Linked DNA regions of Haloactinomyces albus. The protein of the gene in region 1 binds, or shares a complex with, the protein of each later gene. Links are inferred from orthologs where the notes say so. Each region holds a gene or a part of one and is shown in the gene's direction. Other genes may lie near its edges.

Region 1 (3,244 bases):
GCATCGGCATGCCGGGCGTCCAGACGCCCGTAGGTGTACCCGCTGGGAAGCAGCACGGCGGCGGGGGCGAACCGGTGTCCGCCGGTGTGCGTGGTCTCCCACAGCGCGCCGTCATGGCGACCCGCGAGTTCCTCGATCAGCGCACGGCCCCGGACTGCGCAGCACTGGTCCCGCTTGCCATTGGTGCAGACGAGCAGCACGGGATCGGTGACCGCATCACCCCAGTGATCGTGCTTGCCGTCCGCGAGTCGGTCGAAGTCCAGGGCGAGCAGCTCGGACGGATCCGTCGATTCCGCCGTGCGCAGCCAACTCGCCCCCGGCCGGGTGTGCGCCAGGTAGATCCGACGGCTTCCGCCGTCACCGGCGTCCGGATGTCGCCCGGGGCGCCGGATCAGCTGTACGCGAACACCGCTGGAGTCCGCCCGCTCGGCCAGGGCGGCTCCCAGCTCGGCGTCGAGGTGACTCTGCGTCAGCGCATCGCGTCCCCACGGGCCGTGCTGCTCCAGGCACAGCCACGTATCGGCCGCCGCGGCCGTGCCCGCGAGCGGCTCGCCCAGGGCCACGGACAGCGCCGCGCACCTGCTTGCGCCGGTGGTTTCGGTGGAGCACTTATGCACTCCTCCACCTCAACACGGCCGCGGCGAGCGGACATCCTCGCCCGTCGCCCCGCAGTCCTCGGGCGTTCACGCACGCATGGGAAGATGTACGGGGAATATGCATGACCCGAGACGGGGTACTCGGAGCTCACGCAATAGACTCAGAGGTCACCCGGCGTCGACGGAGCCACCGGCGGTCTGCCCCGGACTCCCACCGGCACCGCCGGGGATAGCCAAGCACGTTCGCACTAGGAGACCACGTGAAGAGCACCGTCGAGCACCTGAGCCCGACGCGCGTACGGATCAACGTCGAGGTGCCGTTCGACGAGCTCAAGCCGAACTTCGACCGCGCGTATCAGGAACTGGCCAAGCAGGTCCGGATTCCGGGGTTCCGCCCCGGCAAGGTACCGGCTCCCGTTTTGGAGAGCCGCATCGGTCGCGCCCCCGTGCTCGACGAGGTTGTCAACGAGGCGGTCCCGTCGAAGTACATGGAGGCCGTCAACAGCAACGATGTTCACACTCTCGGCCGTCCGGAACTCGAGGTCACCAACATCGCCGACGGTGAGCAGATCGAGTTCACCGCCGAGGTCGACGTCCGGCCCGAGCTGACTGTGCCCGCCTTTGGCGAGCTGGCCGTGACCGTGGACGACGTCGAGGTCACCGAGGACGAGGTGCAGGAGCAGCTCGACGAGCTGCGCGCCCGCTTCGCCACGCTGACCGGTGTCGAGCGCCCCGCCGCGCACGGTGATTACACCAGCATCGACCTGTCGGCCACCGTTGACGGCGAGGAAGTTTCCGACGCCCAGACCAGCGGCCTGTCCTACGAGATCGGTTCCGGGCAGCTCATCGAGGGCATCGACGACGCGTTGATCGGCGCGAGCGAAGGCGACACCAGGAACTTCACCACCACTCTGGTCGCCGGTGACCATGCGGGCCGAGAGGCCGATGTCACGGTGACGCTCAATTCGGTCAAGGAACGGCAGCTGCCGGAGGCCGACGACGAGTTCGCCCAGATGGCCAGCGAATTCGACACGGTGGAGGAACTGCTCGCCGACCTGCGGGAACGACTCGGCCGCGTCAAGCGGATGCAGCAGGGCATGCAGGCCAGGGACAGGATCCTGGAGGCCCTGCTGGAGAACACCGAGGTCCCGTTGCCCGAGACGGCCGTGCAGTCCGAGGTCGAGGGGCGCGAGCACGACGCGGTGCACCCGTTCGATCACGACGAGGAGCGCTTCGTCGAGTCGCTGCAGCAACAGGGCAAGACCCGTGAGCAGTTCGACTCCGAGACTCGTGAGGAAGCCGAGCAGGCGGTCCGGACCCAGCTCGTGCTGGACACGATCGCCGACACCGAGGACATCTCGGTCTCGGACAACGAGCTCACCGAGCGGATCATCTACCAGGCGCAGCAGTCCGGCATCAGCCCGGACCAGTACGTTCAGCAGATCCAGCAGTCCAACCAGTTGGGCGTGATCTACGCCGACATCCGCCGGAGCAAGGCCCTGTTCTCCGTGGTGCGCCAGTCCACGGTGACCGACACCGAGGGCAATGCTCTGGACCTGGACGAGCTGTTCGGCACGCAGGAGGAAGGCGGCGAGACCGAGGAGCAGCCCGAGGTCGTCGAAGCCGAATCCGAGGAGCAGTCGCGCAGCACCGGCTCGGAGTGATCGAGTCGAAAAACACGCTAAGAGCGAACGTGGGCGGTACTGGGAAGCTGGTGCCGCCCACGTTCGTTAGGGTCTGTTGTAACGGATCACCGGCTACACCGGCAGCCCGGTGACGGACAATACTTCAACGCGGCCCGGTCGACCGATATGACGACCGGGTCCATTGTGGAAGAAGGCAGGGAGACGTGACGCAGCACCAGACGGTTCCGGCGTCCGAGGCGCAGTCGCCGCAGATGCGGACCACGAGCAGTGGACTCTCGCTCAACGACTCGGTCTACGAGCGGTTGCTCCAGGAGCGCATCATCGTGCTCGGCTCCCAGGTCGAGGACACCATCGCCAACCAGATCTGCTCCCAGTTGATCCTGTTGGCCGCCGAGGACACCGAGCGCGATATCTCGCTCTACATCAACTCGCCCGGTGGTTCGGTCACCGCGGGCATGGCCATCTACGACACGATGCAGCTCATCAAGCCGGACGTGGTGACCGTGGCGATGGGCTTCGCCGCGTCGATGGGGCAGTTCCTGCTTTCGGCGGGTGCTCCGGGCAAGCGTTTCGCGCTGCCGCACTCGCGGATCCTGATGCACCAGCCCTCGGCAGGTCTCGGTGGCACGGCCTCGGACATCGCGATCCAGGCCGATGTGTTCTCCCGGCACAAGCGTGAGATGGCCGAACTGATCGCCGCGCAGACCGGCCAGACCGTCGAGAAGATCACCGCCGACTCCGACCGCGACCGCTGGTTCACCTCGGACGAGGCTCTCGAGTACGGCTTCATCGACCACATCGCCAACCGCGCCAACATGCCGAGCGCCTGATCGCGCCCGTTCGCGAACGTGCCGGCCACCATAGTCACGAGGAGTCACTGACGTGAACTCATTCCAACTCCCCCAGTCCCGGTACATGCTCCCGTCCTTCGTCGAGCGCACCGCCTACGGGGTCAAGGAGTCGAACCCGTACAACAAGCTCTTCGAGGAACGCATCGTCTTC
Region 2 (3,262 bases), 1.5 Mb from region 1 along the record:
TGGACGAGCTGCCGCTGGCCGCGCTCGACGGCAAGTACCTCGATGAACTGCGAGCAGGTGTCGAGATCGACCGCTTCGGTGCTGTCGAGGGTAATCTCGCCCACCTCGCGGGCACGGCGCTGCCGCAACGCGGTGTCCCGCCCACGGCCGAGCCGGGGCAGCATCGGCGGTACCGGGTGACCTCGCCGTTCGCCGTGGTGATCGGAACGGTACGCGGCGAGGACGGCGTGGTCGGTGGTGGAACCGCTTTTGTCCTCCCGCAGTCGCCTGCCGAGCTCGTCGCGGGGGGACTGGCTCGTCGAGGTGTGCCCCGCACGTGTGCGGGACTCGCCGTGAACGATCGGGCGACGGGTGCGAGAGTGCGACACCCTCTTGCCTCGGCAGGTAGAGTACCGACGTGTGGCGGGGACGAACCCGCGCCATCGAGTTCGTACCTGCCGTACCCCCCGTTTTGACCCTCTTCAAACGGGGCAGGTATCTTTATTGCTCGGACCCGAAACCCATCGGGTCGGTCCGTATGCCCATGCGTACCAGTGTCCGCGTAGTTCGATGGTCACGATGACCGCAGCGGGCGATACGGAACTCCTCCTGACGGCCCACTGGGGTTCACTCCCGCTGGGGCGCCATCGACGCCGTAAGGCAGAGGCGAGGGCGACACGCCCGACCTCGTGTCACGGGGTGGCGTGGGGGAGTCCCAAATGCACAGTGCCACCATGGTGCTCGATACCGGGCGAGAAACACGGTGCTCGGCGCCAGGGTACGAACGGTGCTCGCCACGAGCGCTGGTGTGAACGAGTACCACCGAAGACGCGAACGCTCAAGCAGAAAGCCGGTCCATGCCCACCATCCAGCAGTTGGTCCGTAAGGGCCGCCAGGACAAGCCGAAGAAGGTTACGACTGCGGCGCTTCAGGGAAGCCCACAGCGGCGTGGCGTGTGCACCCGCGTGTACACCACCACTCCGAAGAAGCCGAACTCGTCACTGCGCAAGGTCGCCCGTGTCAAGCTCACCACCGGCATGGAGATCACGGCCTACATCCCGGGTGAGGGGCACAACCTGCAGGAGCACTCGATCGTGCTCGTTCGTGGTGGCCGTGTGAAGGACCTTCCCGGCGTGCGATACAAGATCATTCGCGGTGCGCTCGACACCCAGGGTGTGAAGAACCGCAAGCAGTCTCGCAGCCAGTACGGTGCGAAGAAGGAGAAGCGCTGATGCCTCGCAAGGGTCCCGCCCCGAAGCGGTCGCTGGTCGCCGACCCCGTGTACAGCTCGCCGCTGGTCACCCAGCTGGTGAACAAGGTTCTGGTGGACGGAAAGCGTTCGCTGGCCGAGCGGATCGTGTACGCGGCACTGGAAGGCTGCAGGGAGAAGACCGGTACCGATCCGGTGGTGACGTTGAAGCGTGCGCTCGACAACGTCAAACCTTCCCTCGAGGTCCGCAGCCGCCGTGTCGGTGGCGCGACCTACCAGGTTCCGATCGAGGTCCGTGCGGGCCGTTCCACCACCCTGGCCCTGCGCTGGCTGGTGCGTTTCTCGCGGCAGCGCCGCGAGAAGACCATGATCGATCGACTGACCAACGAACTGCTCGATGCGAGCAATGGTCTCGGCGCGAGCGTCAAGAAGCGCGAAGACACGCACAAGATGGCGGAGTCCAACAAGGCCTTCGCGCACTACCGGTGGTGACGTCGGGTCGGCTTCTGCCCGCCTCGGCTCACCGATTCGACAGCTTCCAGCTGCTGTAGGGAACGGGGAGAGAACTCGTGGCACGCGACGTGCTGACTGACCTGACCAAGGTCCGCAATATCGGCATCATGGCCCACATCGACGCGGGCAAGACCACCACGACCGAGCGGATCCTGTACTACACCGGGATCAACTACAAGCTCGGCGAGGTCCACGACGGCGCTGCGACGATGGACTGGATGGCCGAGGAGCAGTCACGGGGTATCACCATTACCTCTGCTGCTACCACGACCTTCTGGGGCGACAACCAGATCAACATCATCGACACCCCGGGGCACGTCGACTTCACCGTCGAGGTGGAGCGGTCGCTGCGCGTCCTGGACGGTGCCGTCGCGGTCTTCGACGGCAAGGAGGGTGTCGAGCCGCAGTCCGAGCAGGTCTGGCGGCAGGCGGACAAGTACGACGTGCCGCGCATCTGCTTCGTCAACAAGATGGACAAGCTCGGCGCGGACTTCTACTTCACGCTCGGCACGATCCGGGACCGGCTCAACGCCCGTCCGCTGGTGCTGCAGCTGCCGATCGGTACGGAGTCCGACTTCGAGGGCGTGGTCGACCTCGTCAGCATGAAGGCGCTGACCTGGCGCGGTGACGTTGCCAAGGGTGCGACCTACGAGATCGAGGAGATCCCGGAGGATCTCGTCGAGACCGCCCAGCGCTACCGCACGGAACTGGTCGAGTCCGTCGCGGAGTCCAGCGAGGACCTGATGGAGACCTACTTCGGTGGTGAGGAACTGACCACCGAGCAGATCAAGCAGGGCATCCGCACGCTCACCATCAACCGCGAGGCCTTCCCGGTCCTGTGCGGCACCGCCTTCAAGAACAAGGGTGTCCAGCCGATGCTGGACGCGGTACGCGACTACCTGCCCTCGCCGCTGGACGTTCCGCCGGTGAAGGGGATGCTGCGCGACGGCGAGACCGAAGCCGAGCGCAAGCCCAGTACCAAGGAGCCGTTCTCGGCCCTGGCGTTCAAGGTCGCCGTACACCCGTTCTTCGGCAAGCTGACCTATGTCCGGGTCTATTCCGGCAGGATCGAGCAAGCCCAGCAGATCATGAACTCCACGCGGGATCGCAAGGAGCGCATCGGAAAGCTGTTCCAGATGCACTCCAACAAGGAGAACCCGGTGGACGAGGCTCAGGCCGGGCACATCTACGCGATGGTCGGGCTCAAGGAGACCACCACCGGCGACACCCTGTGCGACATGCAGGACCAGATCGTGCTGGAGTCGATGAGCTTCCCCGAGCCGGTCATCGAGGTGGCCATCGAGCCGAAGACCAAGGCCGACCAGGAGAAGCTCTCGACGGCGATCCAGAAGCTCGCCGAGGAGGACCCGACCTTCCAGGTCAAGCTCGACGACGAGACCGGTCAGACCATCGTCAAGGGAATGGGCGAGCTGCACCTCGAGGTGCTGGTCAACCGGATGAAGTCGGACTTCAAGGTCGAGGCGAACATCGGTAAGCCGCAGGTGGCCTACCGGGAGACGATTCGCAAGACGATCGACAAGCACGAGTTCACGCACAAGA

Evidence for each region.
Region 2: the proteins of tig (region 1) and rpsG are in contact, whole or in part, in a crystal structure (PDB 3GTY), measured with the Thermotoga maritima proteins. The link is inferred for Haloactinomyces albus from one-to-one orthologs. Residues at the interface, in WP_004081061.1 of Thermotoga maritima: Glu122, Val124, Val129, Leu130, Tyr133, Glu188, Gly259, Ile262, Tyr263, Glu266, Ser270, Glu273, Gln274, Glu277, Arg308, Gln311, Ile312, Ser315, Tyr316, Glu325, Arg329, Arg336, Leu363, Phe366, Trp367, Arg373, Leu377, Arg381, Leu384, Glu387; in WP_004081843.1 of Thermotoga maritima: Lys34, Lys52, Lys55, Glu59, Arg62, Gln63, Glu66, Asn67, Lys69, Val71, Arg95, Ala109, Lys110, Lys111, Gly112, Arg113, Pro114, Glu117, Glu121, Ile124, Ala125, Tyr127, Asn128, Asn129, Thr130, Gly131, Lys135, Asp139, Arg142, Met143.

Annotation. Positions count from the first base shown.
Region 1 is NZ_JAVDXW010000001.1:1,269,674-1,272,917, reverse strand. What follows is about bases 132-3,058. They hold tig (trigger factor), read left to right. Parts: upstream 132-856; coding sequence 857-2,260; downstream 2,261-3,058. Other genes in these bases: JOF55_RS05910 (ATP-dependent Clp protease proteolytic subunit), read left to right, coding at 2,446-3,058; JOF55_RS05920 (ferredoxin family protein), read right to left, coding at 132-617. Also shown: more of JOF55_RS05920, read right to left, coding at 1-131; more of JOF55_RS05910, read left to right, coding at 3,059-3,072; JOF55_RS05905 (ATP-dependent Clp protease proteolytic subunit), read left to right, coding at 3,125-3,244. UniProt on the Bacillus subtilis protein: Involved in protein export. Acts as a chaperone by maintaining the newly synthesized protein in an open conformation. Functions as a peptidyl-prolyl cis-trans isomerase.
Region 2 is NZ_JAVDXW010000001.1:2,796,101-2,799,362, forward strand. What follows is about bases 1-2,945. They hold rpsG (30S ribosomal protein S7), read left to right. Parts: upstream 1-1,210; coding sequence 1,211-1,681; downstream 1,682-2,945. Other genes in these bases: JOF55_RS13200 (TNT domain-containing protein), read left to right, coding at 1-455; rpsL (30S ribosomal protein S12), read left to right, coding at 837-1,211; fusA (elongation factor G), read left to right, coding at 1,759-2,945. Outside these bases: more of fusA, read left to right, coding at 2,946-3,262.